DNA from 3 places in the Streptomyces sp. NPDC127595 genome. Region 1 is predicted to be linked to each of the others. Evidence: riboswitches for the same ligand, from Rfam matches in the RefSeq annotation. Region 1 holds a riboswitch; each other region holds the start of a gene.
The links. Region 1 has a riboswitch for thiamine pyrophosphate ahead of thiC (phosphomethylpyrimidine synthase ThiC). Riboswitches for the same ligand answer to the same signal wherever they lie in the genome.
Positions count from the first base shown of each region.

Region 2: another riboswitch for thiamine pyrophosphate. It lies ahead of thiO (glycine oxidase ThiO); the one in region 1 lies ahead of thiC (phosphomethylpyrimidine synthase ThiC).
Region 3: another riboswitch for thiamine pyrophosphate. It lies ahead of ACFVKT_RS14670 (thiamine ABC transporter substrate binding subunit); the one in region 1 lies ahead of thiC (phosphomethylpyrimidine synthase ThiC).

Region 1 is NZ_JBHXWK010000003.1:425,095-430,756, reverse strand. It holds gene ACFVKT_RS12960 (metallophosphoesterase) at 1-271, shown strand, start outside; gene ACFVKT_RS12955 (hypothetical protein) at 454-1,320, shown strand; gene thiC (phosphomethylpyrimidine synthase ThiC) at 1,596-3,419, opposite strand; TPP riboswitch at 3,412-3,568, opposite strand; gene ACFVKT_RS12945 (YibE/F family protein) at 3,640-5,250, shown strand; gene ACFVKT_RS12940 (SsgA family sporulation/cell division regulator) at 5,356-5,662, opposite strand, start outside.
Region 2 is NZ_JBHXWK010000013.1:164,897-170,558, reverse strand. It holds gene pknB (Stk1 family PASTA domain-containing Ser/Thr kinase) at 1-1,359, opposite strand, end outside; gene ACFVKT_RS33500 (thiazole synthase) at 1,619-2,413, opposite strand; gene thiS (sulfur carrier protein ThiS) at 2,417-2,629, opposite strand; gene thiO (glycine oxidase ThiO) at 2,626-3,813, opposite strand; TPP riboswitch at 3,810-3,924, opposite strand; gene ACFVKT_RS33485 (hypothetical protein) at 3,977-4,375, shown strand; gene ACFVKT_RS33480 (NAD(P)/FAD-dependent oxidoreductase) at 4,471-5,640, shown strand.
Region 3 is NZ_JBHXWK010000004.1:108,488-114,149, reverse strand. It holds gene ACFVKT_RS14685 (nuclear transport factor 2 family protein) at 1-360, opposite strand, end outside; gene ACFVKT_RS14680 (MarR family winged helix-turn-helix transcriptional regulator) at 425-907, shown strand; gene rlmN (23S rRNA (adenine(2503)-C(2))-methyltransferase RlmN) at 965-2,071, shown strand; TPP riboswitch at 2,106-2,224, shown strand; gene ACFVKT_RS14670 (thiamine ABC transporter substrate binding subunit) at 2,304-3,383, shown strand; gene ACFVKT_RS14665 (ABC transporter permease) at 3,359-5,047, shown strand; gene ACFVKT_RS14660 (ABC transporter ATP-binding protein) at 5,048-5,662, shown strand, end outside.

The DNA.
Region 1 (5,662 bases):
CAAGTTCACCAAGCGCTTCGCCTTCCGCGACGACGGCGGCGCCGAGGCCGTGCGCTCCCTGCTGGACATGTACGGCGGCTCGCGCATCGTCCATGGCCACAGCCCCATCCCGTACCTCCTGGGCGATGTGGGCTCGGAGGACGGCGAGGACAGTGCCGGCCCGCTGGTCGAAGGACCGCATCTCTACGCCGAAGGACTGGCCATCGCGATGGACGGTGGCGTGACCATGGCCGGAAAACTGCTGGTCCAGCAACTGCCACTGGACAGCTGAGGGTTCATCGGGCAGGTCTCGTCCTGCTAAAGACCGCGCTGGCCAGGGGGCAATTTCTGGAAACCCCCTGTCACGGCGTGCCATCACCGCTCTACCATCGGACTATCCGTAGCAGGCTCCCCTCCGTTTCTGCCCAACGGCTCGTCAGCGTGCGAGCCATCAGCCCTACGGAGCATCGGGGGATGCAGATGAACAGCGTTCCGCAGCACCTGCTGAGCGAGGACCGCCAGGACTACGAGCGGATCCTCGATGAGGCGCTGCGCTCCGCACCACACCGCCCGGAACTCGCCGCTGTCGGCCAGCGGCTCAATCCGGAACAACTGCGCACCATGGCGCTCAACGCCACAGCGCTCATCACGGTGGCGGCGGCAACCGAGTACCAGCACTACGTGAAGGTCCGTGAGGAACTGCGTCAGCCGGCGCCGACCACCCCACCCGTCCGCAAGGAAGCCGGTTCCGCCGAACCGGGTTCGAGCGCGATGGGGCTCGCCGCCACCGTGGGGGAGGTCACCGAGACAGCCGGAGCGGGCGCCGTCGCCATCGTCGCGGTACTCGCCCCCGTCCTCGCCGGGACGGCCGCGGCGATATTCCTGCTCGTGGGGTACATCCTGAAAATGATCGACCCCGAGCCGGCGTTCGCCAAGACCCTCCTGACCACCGGGTGGGTCTTCGGCGCGGTCACGGCGGCCGCGATTCTGGTCGCCGCGGTCGGCCTCCTGCTCACCGCACTGCGCAACGGCTCGTCCTCGCTCCTGGCAGGAGCACGCGGCGAGCTCGACGAAGAGGTCGCCCGGGCCAGGGAAGCCTGGCGCGAGGCCCTTCTGGAGCGCGGCATCATGCCGTTCCTCCGGGAGGCTCTCGCGGACCCGGGCTCGGCAGCATTCGGCCGTCCGTCGCCGACACCGACGAGCCGCATGCCGCAACTGGGCTACAACCGGCCGGGGTTCAGCAGCCCCGACGGCGGCCCGGCAGCGGGCCCGCGCCCGAGCTACTCAAGCCCGGACTTCTCCAGCCCGGACTTCGGGGGGCCCGAACACCAGCCGGAGTAGGACCCGGCCGGCCGACCGTCGGGGAGTATCCCGTGCCGGGGAACCGGGCCCGCGCCACATAGGCACGGGCCCCGTCTCCGGTCGGCTGCGTACGTTTCTCACGCGCGCGTTAGTCCGCATCCGTTCGCCTGAGTACGCCCCACGCGGCGGCCTCGGCCTCAGGCGAGGCCCAGCTGCCGTACCGCGGTCACCCGGGCCGGGCAGCTGGGGCAACAGGCGACCGCGCAGTGCGCCGGGCCGGTCCCCACAGCTCCGGCGCACTGCCCGCGTTCCCGTCAGTCGGCCAAGGGCAGATACACCCGGTTGCCGCTCGCCGCGAACTCCTTCGACTTCTGCAGCATTCCCTCGGCGACCTCCTCGGCGGAGGCCCCCGCAGCCGCCGTACCGCCGAACTGCTCCGTGATGCTGTGGCTGATCTTCATGGAGCAGAACTTCGGCCCGCACATGGAGCAGAAGTGGGCCGTCTTGGCGGGCTCGGCCGGGAGTGTCTCGTCGTGGAACTCCCGTGCCGTGTCCGGGTCGAGGGCCAGATTGAACTGGTCCTCCCAGCGGAACTCGAAGCGGGCGTCGGACAGCGCGTCGTCCCATACCTGCGCACCTGGGTGCCCCTTGGCGAGGTCGGCTGCGTGGGCGGCGATCTTGTAGGTGATGACGCCCGTCTTGACGTCGTCACGGTTGGGCAGGCCCAAGTGCTCCTTGGGCGTGACATAGCAGAGCATGGCCGTGCCCCACCAGGCGATCATCGCGGCACCGATGCCGGAGGTGATGTGGTCGTACGCCGGCGCGACGTCCGTCGTCAGCGGACCGAGCGTATAGAACGGAGCTTCATCACAGATCTCCTGCTGAAGGTCGATGTTCTCCTTGATCTTGTGCATCGGGACATGTCCCGGGCCTTCGATCATGGTCTGAACATTGAAACGCTTCGCGATCGTGTTGAGTTCCCCGAGCGTCCTCAACTCCGCGAACTGCGCCGCGTCGTTGGCGTCCGCGATCGACCCCGGCCGCAGCCCGTCACCGAGTGAGTACGTGACGTCGTACGCCGCGAGGATCTCGCACAGCTCCTCGAAGTTCTCGTAGAGGAAACTCTCCTGGTGGTGGGCCAGGCACCACGCCGCCATGATCGAGCCGCCGCGCGAGACGATGCCGGTCTTGCGGTTCGCGGTGAGCGGTACGTAGGGCAGGCGCACGCCCGCGTGGACCGTCATGTAGTCCACGCCCTGCTCGGCCTGCTCGATGACCGTGTCCTTGTAGATCTCCCAGGTCAGCTCCTCGGCGCGGCCGTCCACCTTCTCCAACGCCTGGTAGAGCGGCACGGTGCCGATCGGTACGGGGGAGTTGCGCAGGACCCACTCGCGGGTGGTGTGGATGTTGCGGCCGGTGGACAGGTCCATGACCGTATCCGCGCCCCACTTCGTGGCCCAGGTCATTTTGTCCACCTCCTCCTCGATGGAGGAGGTCACCGCGGAGTTGCCGATGTTCGCGTTGACCTTCACCAGGAACCGCTTGCCGATGATCATCGGCTCGATCTCCGGGTGGTTGATGTTCACCGGCAGCACCGCGCGGCCCGCGGCGATCTCCTCGCGTACGACCTCGGCGGCGACGTTCTCGCGCACCGCCACGAACTCCATCTCGGGCGTGATCTCGCCGCGCCGGGCGTACGCGAGCTGCGTGACGGCCTGTCCGGAGCGGCCCCGGCGCGGCTGGCGCGGCCGCCCCGGGAAGACCGCGTCGAGGTTACGGAGGCCCCCGCGCGGTGAGGTGTGCTTGATCCCGTCGTCCTCGGGACGGACCGGGCGGCCCGCGTACTCCTCGGTGTCACCGCGGGCGATGATCCAGTGCTCGCGCAGCGGTGCCAGACCCCTGCGTACATCGGTGTCGACGGTCGGATCGGTGTACGGACCGGAGGTGTCGTACAGCGTGACGGACTGGCCGTTGGTGAGGTGTACCTGACGGACCGGCACCCGCAGATCGGGGCGCGAACCCTCGACGTACGCCTTGTGCCAGCCGATGGACTGCCCAGCTCCGTCGTTCTGGGACGGGGATGGGGCCCCGTCCGTCTGGCTGGAGACAGGCGTGCCTACTACGTCCTTGTTGGTCATGAGACCTACTCCCTACGCCGGCATTACCCGGTAACAGGTTCGGCGGTCGACGCAGCGGATTCCGTCTGCCGATGTTTCATGTGAAACATCGCTAAGACGAAGGTCAGCGCCCTCTCAGCCCGGTGCTCCGAGCTCCCGCGTGTGCAAAGGTGCCTCCACGCTAGCGTCACATCGGGCGCGCTGAACAGTGGGCCCCTTCCGTTCTTGCGATGATCGGTCGGTGACCACGATGCAGCAGCCCCCTATTCCGCCGTCCGAGTCACCGCACGGACATGGCCCCGGCGACGGCCACGGGCACGGCCCGGGCGGCGGCAGAGGCCCCGGCGACGGCCATGGGCCGGGCGGTGGGCAGGGGCCCGGTGGCGTCCATGGGCCAGGCGGTGGGCAGGGGTCCGGTGGCGGCCAAGGGTCCGGTGGCGGCCAAGGACTGGGCGGCGGCCATGGGCCCGGTGGTGGACAGGGGCCCGGTGGTGGACAGGGGCCGGGCGACAGCCACGGCCATTCGCACAGTCACAGCCATGGCCCCGCCGCCCCCGTCTCCAAGCATCTGCGCAAGGTCATCGGCGCGGTACTGATCCCCTTCGCCGCCGCGGTCGTCGTGGGGCTCGTGGTGCTCTGGCCGGGCGGCGCCCCGGGGCACGAGCGCACCGGCGTCGGTTTCGACCGGCAGACCCAGCAGGCGACGGTCACCAAGATCGACCAGGTGGACTGCGATTCCGTGAACGCCTCGGGGGAGACCCCGACCGGCGACACCTCCACCGCCGAGGGCTCCTCGGCACAGCAGCAGGCGACGGGCGACTGCAAGAAGGCGACGATCCGGGTCGACACCGGCAGCGACAAGGGCCGTACGTTCACCGAGATCGTCCAGCCTGATCAGTCACGCCAGTTGCACCAGGGCGAGAAGGTCGTCGTCGCGTACGAACCCTCCGCGCCGAAGGACCTGCAGTACTCGGTCAGCGATGTGAACCGCAGGATCCCGATGGCGGTGCTCGCCGGGATCTTCGCGCTGATCGTCGTGGGGGTCGGCCGGCTGCGCGGTGTCATGGCGCTGGTCGCACTGGCCGTCAGCTTCATGATCCTGACGTTCTTCATCCTGCCCGCCATCCTGCAAGGCTCGAACCCGCTGGTCGTGGCGGTCGTCGGGGCCAGCGCCATCATGCTGATCGCCCTCTACATGTGCCATGGCCTCTCGGCGCGGACCTCGGTGGCGGTGATCGGCACCCTGCTCTCGCTGCTGCTGATCGGTTTGCTGGGCTCCGTGTTCATCGACTGGGCCGCGCTGACCGGCAACACGGACGACAACACCGGCCTGATCCACGGCCTGTATCCGTCCATCGACATGAGCGGTCTGCTGCTCGCCGGCGTCATCATCGGTTCGCTCGGTGTGCTCGACGACGTGACGGTGACGCAGACCTCCGCGGTCTGGGAGCTGCACGAGGCGAATCCGGCGATGGGCTGGCGGGGGCTGTACCGCGCGGGCATCCGCATCGGCCGCGACCACATCGCCTCGGTCGTCAACACGCTCGTCCTGGCTTACGCGGGTGCGGCGCTGCCCCTCCTGCTGCTCTTCTCGATCGCGCAGAGCAGCATCGGCTCAGTCGCCAACAGCGAACTGGTCGCCGAGGAGATCGTGCGCACCCTGGTCGGATCGATCGGCCTGGTCGCCTCCGTGCCCGTCACCACCGCACTGGCCGCCCTGGTCGTCTCGGCCGACCGCACGGGGACTCCGGCCGGCCGGCCCGGGGCCGGGGCCCCCGACGCACCTGTGGAGCCCGTGGGGGCCGCCAGGACGCCGGTGCGCGGCGGGAAGGGCCGCCGCCGCAAGCACTGAAGTCACGTGGCGCCCAGGGCACTTGAAGCGTGCCGTGCGGCCCCCTCCCTGTGCGCGGGGCCAGTTGAGAGGAAGCGTTACTCCACTTGGGGGGTGAGGCGGCGTTCAGCCCGCGCTCTGTTCCTCCGCCAGGATGCGGTCCAGCGCCTCGTCGAGGTGGGCGTCGAAGTCGGCCAGGGAACGCTCCTGCCCGAGCGGCACCAGCTTGTCCGTACGGTCGAGGAACGCCACGAGCGGCGCCGCGCCCGACCTGAACAGCGCGTGATCGCCGCCGACCTGAAGCCGGATCAGCACCTCACCGAACGCGTCCGGGTCGGCGGGTGCGATGTGCACATCACCGTCGCCACACGGGCGGCCCACGCCGTCCACCAGCAACTCCCGTCCGAACGCCCAGGTCACAGGCGCGTCGCCG
Region 2 (5,662 bases), on a different contig from region 1:
CGTCTCGGGGCCGTCGGAGATCGTCAGGTCCACGGAGTCGTTGTCCCGGATCCGGGCGCCGACCTCCGGGTCGCTGCTGATGACGGTGCCGCGCTCCACGGTGTCGCTGAACGCGTGCTTGACCTCACCGGCGTCGAGCCCGGCGTCCGCCAGCCGGTCCTTGGCCTGCTCCTCGGTGACCGCGAGGACCGCCGGGACCTTGGTGAACTGGCCCGAGTTGATGTACCAGACGCCCCCGCCGAGGCCGAGCACCAGAAGGACCGCGGTGACGATCGCGATCATTCCGCGCCGGGGGCGGCCAGGGGCACGCCGTGACGGCGGCGCCCCCTCGGACGCGAACTGGCTGGTCCGCTCGAACCGGCTGGTCGGGTTGAGTACGGCGGCATCCTCCTGGTATTCGTTCACCGGCAGAGGGCGCTGCACGGACAGCGAGCGTGGGATCACGCTCGTACGGTCCTCGGCGTTGTGGTGCCCCATGCCGAGGGCCTGCGGCGGTACGGCGTCGAGCTGCTCGGCGCTGAGCCCGGCCCGCGCCTCCAGCACCTGACCGAGCAGCGCCACCGCGTCGTACGGGCGGACCTCGGGGTTGCGGGCGGTCGCCGAGGTGACCAGCTCGTCGAGCTGGTACGCCAGCCCCGGTACGGCGGCCGACGGCGGCGGTACGTCCGCGTGGAGGTGCTGGTAGAAGACCTGGGCGGGGGAGTCCCCGGCGTGCGGCTTGCCGCCGGTCAGCATCTCGTAGAGGACGATTCCGCACGCGTACACGTCGACGCGGGCGTCGGCGGTGCCGTGCTCGATCTGCTCGGGGGCGAGATACGAGACCGTGCCGAGGACCGCGCCCGTCGTGTTGGTGACGGTGTCCACGGCCCGTACGAGCCCGAAGTCCGCCACCTTGACCCGGCCGTCGTCCCCTATGAGGACGTTCTCCGGCTTCATGTCGCGGTGCACGAAACCGGCGCGGTGAGCCGCGCCGAGCGCGGCGAGCACCGGCTCCAGGATGTCGAGCGCGGCCCTCGGCTGGAGGGCCCCGCGCTCGCGCAGGACGTCGCGCAGGGTGCACCCTGCGACGTACTCCATGGCCAGATAGACGTACGACCCGTGCGCCCCCTGGTCGAAGACCTGCACCACATTGGGGTGCGCGAGCCGGGCCACTGACTTGGCCTCGCGGATGAACCGCTCGACGAACGAGCCGTCCGCCGCCAGGGCCGGGTGCATCACCTTGAGGGCGAGCACACGGTCGAGGCGGGTGTCCAGGGCCCGGTAGACCGTGGCCATCCCGCCGACCGCGATCCGCGCGTCCACGCGATAGCGGCCGTCGAGCAGCTGCCCGACAAGCGGGTCCTGAAGGGTCGTATCCACGCAGGTGAGTCTACGAGCCACCACTGTCACCCCCACCCGTTCAGCCGATACCGGGTCTGGACTGAAGCCGACCTGTGACGCACACCGCACGTCCACGAGGGCACGCGGCAGCCGCCGAGGGCGGGGTGTCGCACAGCCCGCGAGACACCGGCGGCCGCCGACGGAGGGGACCCCCACGGGAGAACGCACACCTTCCAACGGGGTGGAAACGGGCGGTGCGCGGGCGGGGAAGTCCTGAAGCAGCAACCACGGACGGCAGTCAGAAGGCAGGCCGCTCCGGATCCAGCCGAGCGAGCCCCTCCGCAGGGGAAGACGCCTCGGCGAAGTGCCGCCGAGGAATCCGCCCCGCCCGGTAGGCGAGCCGCCCCGCCTCCACCGCATGCCGCATGCCCTCGGCCATGAGCACGGGCTCCTTGGCCCGGGTCACGGCGGAGGCGAGCATCACCCCCGCACACCCCAGCTCCATCGCGAGCGCGGCATCGGACGCCGTACCGGCCCCCGCGTCCAGAATCACCGGCACGCGCGCGTGCTCCACGATCAGCTGGAAGTTGTGCGGGTTCCGGATCCCGAGCCCGGACCCGATCGGCGACCCCAGTGGCATGATCGCGGCGCACCCGACGTCTTCGAGTTTCCGCGCGAGCACAGGGTCGTCGTTCGTGTACGGCAGCACGGTGAACCCGTCGTCCACCAGCGTCTCCGCCGCGTCGAGCAGCTCGATCGGATCGGGCAGCAGCGTGCGCTCGTCGGCGATGACCTCCAGCTTGATCACGTCGGTGCCCAGCGCCTCGCGCGCGAGGCGGGCGGTCAGTACGGCCTCGCCCGCGGTGAAGCAGCCCGCCGTGTTCGGCAGCACCCGGATGCCGAGCCGGTCGAGGACGGACAGCACCGAACCGTGCACGTAAGCGTTTACGCGCCGCATCGCGACCGTCGTCAGCTCCGTGCCGGAGGCGACGAGCGAGCGCTCCAGGACATCGAGGCTGGGCGCACCCCCCGTACCCATGATCAGACGGGACGAGAAGGACGTACCACCGAGGACGAAGGGATCGTCGGCCATGGGTCAGCCTCCTTGGACGGCGGTGAGGACTTCGACGCGGTCTCCCTCGGAGAGGGAGGTGGAGGACCACTGTCCGCGCGGGACGACGGTTTCGTTGAGCGCGGCGGCGACTCCGGACGGGGCCGGGGTGAGCGCCGCGACGAGGGTGTCGAGAGCGGTGCCGGCGGCGATCCGCTGCCGCTCTCCGTTGACGAAGACGCTGACGAGGATGCTCATGCGGGCTGCTCCGTGCGGGCCGGGCTGAAGCGCTTGGGGGAGAAGGGGCGTGCGACGTCCGGGAGTTCACCGGTGGTCAGGACGTGCGCCATCGCGTCACCGGTGACGGGGGTCAGCAGGACGCCGTTGCGGTAGTGCCCGGTCGCCAGGAGGAGCCCGTCGAGCTCGGTCGGACCGAGCAGCGGCGCGTTGTCGGGCGAGGCGGGGCGCAGTCCGGCGCGCGTCTCGGTGAGCGGCAGCTCGGTGATCCCGGGGACCAGCTCATGGGCGTCGCGCAGCAGCTCGTACACGCCGCCCGCGGTCACCGTCGTGTCCCAGCCCAGCTCCTCGCTGGTCGCGCCGACGACGAGCTCGCCGTTCTCGCGCGGCACCAGGTAGACGTGGCTGCCGCGGACGACGGCACGCACGGTGCGGCTGAGGAAGGGCGCGTACGGCCGGGGCACGGTCAGCCGCAGCACCTGCCCCTTCACGGGGCGCACGGGTGGCAGCACGGCCTCGGGAACGCCCGCGAGGCGTCCGCTGAGGCTGCCCGCGGCGAGGACCAGCTGCCCGGCCGACAGCTTGGTGCCGTCCGCGGTGACGACTCCCTGGGCCCGGTTCCGTACCACGCCCAGGCGCTCGGCCCACGTCCGGCGGAACACCACTCCGGCCCGCTCGCACGCCGTGACCAGGGCCTTCGCGAGCCGGCGCGGATCGACCTGGTGGTCGCCGTCGACCCGCAGCCCGCCCCGCACGCCGGGCGCGAGCATCGGCTCCAGGCGGCGGCACTCACGGCCGCTGAGCCACTCCGAGTCGAGCCCCGACTGACGTTGCAGGGTGTGCAGTTCGCGAAGGTGGGCGCGGTCGTCGGCGTCCAGTGCGACGGCCAGGGTGCCGCAGCGGCGGTAGCCGAGGTCCTGCCCCGTCGCCTCGGTGAGCTCGGCGACGAAGTCCGGGTAGCGGTGCGCGGAGTCGAGGTTGAGGCTCAGCAGGGTCTGCTCGCCGTAGTGCAGCTCTGTGACGGCGGCGAGCATGCCGGCCGCGACCTGCGCGGCACCGCCGCCGGGCTCCGGGTCCACCACCGTGGTCGTCAGCCCGCGCTGCGCGGCCCGCCAGGCCGTCACCAGCCCGATGATTCCGCCCCCGATGACCAGGACATCTGTGGTGCCTGAAGTGTGGGATGTGTCTGATGGCGTACGCGACATGGGCGTCCAGCTCCTCCCTTCGCCGGCATGACCCGGATCAGGTTCGTACGGTCGGAGGCCGTTCCAGCCTCCCTCTCAGCCCGGTGCGTCCGGACTCCCGCGAGTGCTTTACGTTGGCCAGCCTAGCTCGCTGCCGTATGTCTCAGTAAGGGAGCCTCCGTCCATGGCCCGTTCGCTCGACGGTCTCGTCCTGTCCCCGGTCGCCGACCAGGCGCCGGGTCAGGTGGGTACCCGCACCCGTTTCACGTACCACGAGCAGGACGGCGAGATCTGGGCCGAGTACGCGGGCGGCGACGTCGTACGCGGCCATCTCCTGGGTACCCGCGAGGGTGACCGCCTCGACTTCCGGTACGTACAGCTGAAGCGCGACGGCAGCACCTCCTCGGGGCACTGCGTGTCCCGCGTGACGGAGCTGCCCGACGGGCGCGTGCGCCTGGAGGAGACCTGGGAGTGGGAGTCACAGCGGGGCAGCGGGACCAGCGTCGTGGAGGAGGTCGCGCCGGGTGACGCGGAGCAGGTCAGGACGGGCGGTGTGGAGCAGGTCACTGAGCACGCCACCTGACTGACGAATTGTCAGCTGTCTATGGTGATCAGGTGACCGAGAAGACGCAGGTTCAGGAGCGGACGGTACGGCAGGTCGTCGTCGTGGGCGCGGGCATGGCGGGCGTACAGACCGCGGTCGCCCTGCGGGAACAGGGCTTCACCGGCGGCGTGACGCTGATCGGGGCGGAGCCGCACCAGCCGTACGACCGGCCACCGCTGTCCAAGGCCGTACTGCTCGGCAAGGCCGAGGGCTCCGCCTTCGACCTCGACTTCGAGGCACTGGGCATCGACCTGCGGCTCGGGCGCGAGGCGCTCGGCGTACGCCCCGGGGACCACGAACTGGACACGGCCGCGGGGCCGGTGCCGTACGACGCCCTGGTCATCGCGACGGGCGCGGAACCGATCCGGCTGCCGGGCGCGGAGGGCGTGCCCGGGGTTCATCTGCTGCGCACCCTGGACGACGCCGAACGGCTGCGTCCCGTGCTCGCCCAGCAGCACGACATCGTGGTGGTGGGGGCGGGCTGGATCGGCGCCGAGTTCGCCACCGCGGCGCGTGAGGCGGGGTGCGTGGTGACCGTCATCGAGGCGGCCGACCGGCCGCTCGCCGGGGCGCTGCCCGCCGAGGTGGCCGCCCCGATGGCCGCCTGGTACGCGGACAGCGGGGCCACATTGCGCACCCACGCGCGCGTGGAGCGCGTCGAGCCCGGCGCGGTGGTGCTGGACGACGGCTCCCGGGTGCCCGCGGGCGCCGTGGTCGTCGGCATCGGAGCGCGCCCCGCCACCGCCTGGCTCAGCGGCTCCGGCATCGAGCTCGGCGCCCACCGCGAGGTCGTGGCCGACGACCATCTGCGCACCTCGGTGCCGGACGTCTACGCGGTCGGCGACTGCGCCTCCTTCCCTTCGGGAAGGTACGAGGACCGCCTTCTGGTCCACCACTGGGACAACGCCCTCCAGGGCCCGCGCACGGTGGCGGCGAACATCATCGGCGAGTCCCCAATGGCGTACGACCCCGTCCCGTACTTCTGGTCCGAGCAGTTCGGCCGCTTCGTCCAGTACGTCGGCCACCACGCCCCCGCGGACACCACCGTCTGGCGCGGTGACCCGTCCGGCGCCGCCTGGACGGTCTGCTGGCTGCACGACGGCCGCCTGGTCGCCCTCCTCGCGGTCGGCCGGCCGAGGGACCTGGCCCAGGGCCGGAAACTCATCGAGGCGGGCACTCCGATGGACCCGGAGCTGCTGTCGGACCCTTCGCGGCCGCTGAAGACGGCGACGCTGACGCCTTAGGCGGGGCTGGTTCGCCGTGGGC
Region 3 (5,662 bases), on a different contig from region 1:
GCGGAAGTCCAGGAAGGTCGCGATGTGGGCCCGAATCGTGTAACCGGCGGGCAGTTCCCCCAAGGGCACTGCAAGCGTGCCGGTCCACACCACCTCGAGGGCCACCTGGCCACCGGCGGCGACCGCGTTGATCACCTCGAACTTCTGCTCGCTGAGGCGCTTCCGGCCGGCTTCCGCCGCCGTGGTCAGCTCGCCCACGCTCCGGCTCGCGCCGTCAGGGAAGAGAACGTTGGGCAGTTCGTGGTGGACCGCGTCCTCGTGGAAGAAGGCGGCGAGCTCCGGGCCGGCGGCGAATCGCGAAACCGCTTCGTGGTAGCGGATGGCCGTGTCGATGTCGGGGTGCTGTTGGAAAGGAGGCATAAAAACAACGCTAGTTGCACAAGCATGATTGCACAACCTTGGTTGTCGAATGCAGGATGTCCTCATGCAGCAACCCGTCGCACCGCAGGACCTGGACACCGGCACGCTCGCGCTCTTCGTCGGCTCCGCCGCCGCTGACCGTATCCAGCAGCAACTCGACGGCCAGGGCTTCGGTGACCTGCGCATCTCCCACGGTTACGTCTTCCAGCACCTCATCGAGGGGCAGCCGACGGTCGGTGAACTGGCCGCCAAGCTCGAGATGACCCAGCAGGGCGCCTCCAAAGCCGTGGCCGACCTCGAACGCCTTGGCTACACCGAACGCGTCCCCGACCCCCGCGACGCCCGCATCCGTCGCATTCGCCTGACCGGCCGGGGCCGCTCGGCGGTGGACGCAGCCCGGCGTGCGCGGAGGGTTCAGGACCGGCGCCTGGCCGAGCGGGTCGGTGAGCAGCGACTGGCCGAGCTCCGGGCGGTGCTTGCTGAACTGCTCGACGAACTGGGCGGCACGGAAGCGGTGCGGCGCCGAGCCGTCAGAGCCCCCCGCTGAGTGCGCGTGACTCGGGCCGCAGGTCACATGAATTTGATCTGCGACACTGGTACGGCCATGCCTAAGCCCGGAGAACTCACATTCGTCGCCCCGCGCGGAGCCAAGAAGCCGCCGCGGCATCTTGCTGATCTCACGCCCGCTGAGCGTAAAGAAGCGGTTGCTGCGATCGGCGAGAAGCCGTTTCGTGCCAAGCAGCTGTCGCAGCACTACTTCGCGCGGTACGCGCACGACCCCGCGGAGTGGACGGACATCCCGGCCGCCTCGCGCGGGAAGCTTCAGGAGGCGTTGCTTCCCGAGCTGATGACGGTCGTGCGGCATCTGTCGACCGACCAGGAGACCACTCGCAAGACCTTGTGGCGGCTCTTCGACGGCACGCTCGTCGAGTCCGTGCTGATGCGGTACCCGGACCGGGTGACCATGTGCATCAGCTCGCAGGCCGGGTGCGGGATGAACTGTCCGTTCTGCGCGACCGGACAGGCCGGGCTCGACCGCAACCTCTCCACCGGCGAGATCGTGCACCAGATCGTCGATGGCATGCGGGCGCTTCGGGACGGCGAGATCCCGGGTGGTCCGTCGCGGCTCAGCAACATCGTCTTCATGGGGATGGGCGAGCCGCTGGCCAACTACAAGAGGGTGGTCGGGGCGATCCGCGCGCTGACCGACCCCGAGCCCGACGGGCTCGGCCTCTCGCAGCGGGGCATCACCGTGTCGACCGTCGGGCTCGTCCCGGCGATCAACCGGTTCTCCGACGAGGGCTTCAAGTGCCGCCTCGCCATCTCCCTGCACGCGCCCGACGACGAGCTGCGCGACACCCTCGTACCCGTGAACACGCGGTGGCAGGTGCGGGAGGTGCTCGACGCCGGCTGGGAGTACGCGGCCAAGTCGGGGCGCCGGCTCTCCATCGAGTACGCGCTGATCAGGGACATCAACGACCAGGCGTGGCGTGGTGACCGGCTCGGGCGGATGCTCAAGGGCAAGCCCGTGCATGTCAATCTCATCCCGCTGAACCCGACGCCGGGTTCGAAGTGGACCGCCTCGCGGCCCGTGGACGAGAAGGCGTTCGTCGAGGCGATCGCGGCCCACGGGGTGCCGGTCACCGTTCGCGACACCCGTGGTCAGGAGATCGACGGGGCGTGCGGACAGCTCGCGGCCACCGAGCGGTAACCTGACTGGGAACAACCGCACAATCCACATCTTCATATTCCGACAGGGGAGCGCCACAGCGCTGAGAGTGCGGTAGCCGGGTCACCGGCGGGCCGCAGACCCTCAGAACCTTGCCCAGGTCATTCTGGGTAGGAAGTTCGGTCAATACTCAAGCTGTTGCGCCCTGCCCGGGGACCCTCAGGGGTTCCCGGGCAGGGCCGCGTCTCTTCCTGGTCATCCCAGGAGGAATTCAGTGAGCAAGAAGAAGACGATCACGGCCGTCGTGGTCGGTCTGGGGCTCGTCACGCTCTCCGCGTGCGGCTCGTCCGACAGCGGGAGCAGTGACGCTGACTCCAAGGCCGTGACCCTCGTCAGCCATGACTCCTTCGCCTACTCCAAGGACGTGCTGAGCGCCTTCGAGAAGGAGTCCGGGTACACGGTCAAGGTCCTCAAGGACGGCGACGCGGGGCAGGCCGTCAACAAGGCGATCCTCACCAAGGACAACCCGCAGGGCGACGTCTTCTTCGGCGTCGACAACACCCTGCTGTCCCGCGCGCTCGACAACGGGCTCTTCCAGTCGTACGACGCCAAGGGCTCGGACCAGATCCTCCCGGAGTACCGGGTCGACGAGGGCAAGCACCGGGTGACGCCCATCGACACCGGCGACATCTGCGTCAACTACGACAAGGCCTACTTCAGCGAGCACAAGCTGACGCCGCCGCAGTCCTTCGACGACCTGATCAAGCCCGAGTACAAGAACCTGCTCGTCACCGAGAACGCCTCCACCTCCTCGCCGGGCCTCGGCTTCCTGCTCGGGACGGCCGCGAAGTACGGCGACGACGGGTGGCAGGACTACTGGACGAAGCTCAAGGCCAACGGCGTCGAGGTCGTCGACGGCTGGGAGCAGGCGTACAACGAGGACTTCTCCGGGTCCGCGGGCGGCAAGAAGGCCAAGGCGGACCGGCCGCTCGTCGTCTCGTACGCCTCCTCGCCGCCTGCCGAGGTCATCTACGCCGACCCGAAGCCGACGACGGCCCCGACCGGCGTCGCGACCGGCACCTGCTTCCGGCAGGTCGAGTACGCGGGGCTGCTGAGCAACGCGAAGAACACCAAGGGCGGCGAGGCGCTCATCGACTTCCTGATCACCAAGAGGTTCCAGGACGACATGCCGCTGAACATGTTCGTCTACCCGGTGGTGGAGGGCGCGAAGGTGCCGGCCGAGTTCACGGAGTTCGGGCCGCAGGCCAAGGACCCCGAGACCATGGCCCCCAGCAAGATCGCCGAGAACCGTGACCAGTGGGTCAAGTCGTGGACCTCACTCGTACTGAAGTGACGCCCCGGGAGCGTAGCGGCTCCCGCAGGCAGTCCCGTCGGGGAAGCGCGGCGCGGCTCGGGCTCATGGCCCTGCCCGTCGCGTTCTTCGGCGTCTTCTTCGCCTACCCCGTGGCGGCGATCGTGGCCCGCGGCCTCAAGGCCAACGGGGTCTGGCAGCTCGGGCGGATCGGGGATGTCCTCGCGCAGTCCGACATCCGGCACGTGCTGTGGTTCACCACCTGGCAGGCGCTCGCCTCGACCGCGCTCACGCTGCTGATCGCACTCCCCGGCGCGTATGTCTTCGCGCGCTTCGATTTCAGGGGCAAGCAAGTGCTCCGGGCGGTGGTGACCGTGCCGTTCGTACTGCCGACGGTCGTCGTCGGCACGGCGTTCCTGGCGCTGGTCGGCCGGGGCGGGCTTCTGGACGAGCTGTGGGGCGTACGGCTGGACACCACTGTCTGGGCGATCCTGCTCGCGCATGTCTTCTTCAACTACGCGGTCGTCGTCCGGACGGTCGGCGGGCTCTGGTCGCAGCTCGACCCGCGTCAGGAGGAGACCGCCCGGATGCTCGGCGCCTCCCGGTTCGCAGCCTGGCGGAAGGTGACGCTGCCGGCCCTGAGCCCGGCCGTGGCCGCCGCCGCGCTGATGGTGTTCCTCTTCACCTTCACCTCCTTCGGTGTGGTGCAGATCCTCGGCGGCCCCACCTTCTCAACCCTCGAAGTCGAGATCTACCGGCAGACCTCGGAGATCTTCGACCTCTCCACGGCCGCGGTGCTGACGATCATCCAGTTCGTGGCGGTCGGCGCGATTCTCGCCGTGCACGCCTGGACCGTACGGCGCCGGGAGACCGCCCTGCGGCTGGTGGCCCCGGAGACGACCGCACGCCGGCCGCGTGGGGCCGGGCAGTGGGCGCTGCTGGCGGGGGTCCTCGCGACCATTGCCGTGCTGCTGGTGCTGCCGCTCGCCGTCCTGGTCCAACGGTCCCTGGACGCGCCCGACTTCGGGTACTACAGGGCACTGACGTCCGACGACAGCGGCATCTTCCTCGTCCCGCCGATCGAGGCGATCGGCAACTCGCTGCAGTACGCATTCGCCGCCACCGCCATCGCCGTACTGATCGGCGGTCTGGCGGCCGCGGCCCTCACCCGGCGTGCGGGCCGTCTCGTACGGGGCTTCGACGCGCTGCTGATGCTGCCACTGGGGGTGTCGGCGGTGACTGTCGGGTTCGGGTTCCTGATCGCGCTGGACGAGCCGCCGCTGAACCTCAGAAGCAGTTGGATCCTGGTGCCGCTCGCGCAGGCACTGGTCGGTGTCCCCTTCGTCGTACGGACGATGCTGCCCGTGCTCCGGGCGGTGGACGGGCGGCTGCGGGAGGCCGCCGCGGTGCTCGGGGCGTCGCCGTGGCGGGTGTGGCGCGAGGTCGATCTGCCGATGGTGCGGCGGGCGCTGCTGGTCGCGGCCGGCTTCGCCTTCGCGGTGTCCCTTGGCGAGTTCGGGGCGACCGTCTTCATCGCACGGCCCGACAACCCGACGCTGCCGGTCGCCGTGGCTCGGCTGCTCGGGCGCGCGGGTGACCTGAACTACGGCCAGGCGATGGCTCTTTCGACCATCTTGATGGTGGTGTGCGCGGTGGCGCTGCTGCTGTTGGAGCGGGTACGGACCGACCGGACCGGGGAGTTCTAGATGCTGCTGAGCCTTGAGACCGCGACCGTACGCTTCGGCGGGCGGGTGGTGCTCGACGCCGTCGACCTCGGGGTCGCCGAGCACGAGATCGTGTGCGTACTGGGGCCGAGCGGCAGTGGCAAGTCGACGCTGCTGCGGGCGGTTGCCGGGCTCCAGGCGCTCGACGCGGGCCGGGTGCTCCTCGACGACCGGGACCAGGCGCAGGTGCCCGCGCACCGGCGGGGCGTCGGCCTGATGTTCCAGGACCACCAGCTCTTCCCGCAGCGGGACGTGGGCGGCAATGTGGCCTTCGGGCTCCGGATGCACGGGGCGAACAAGGGCGAACAGGCCGTACGAGTACGGGAGTTGCTGGAGCTTGTCGGGTTGCCGGGCGCCGGGCGCAGGGCCGTCGCCTCCCTCTCCGGTGGTGAGCAGCAGCGGGTCGCGCTGGCCCGCGCCCTCGCGCCGCGCCCCCGGCTGCTGATGCTCGACGAACCGCTCGGCCAGCTCGACCGCTCGCTGCGCGAACGCCTTGTCGTCGAACTTCGTGAGCTGTTCGGCGAGTTGGGTACGACCGTGCTCGCCGTCACGCACGACCAGGGCGAGGCCTTCGCGCTCGCCGACCGGGTGGTGGTG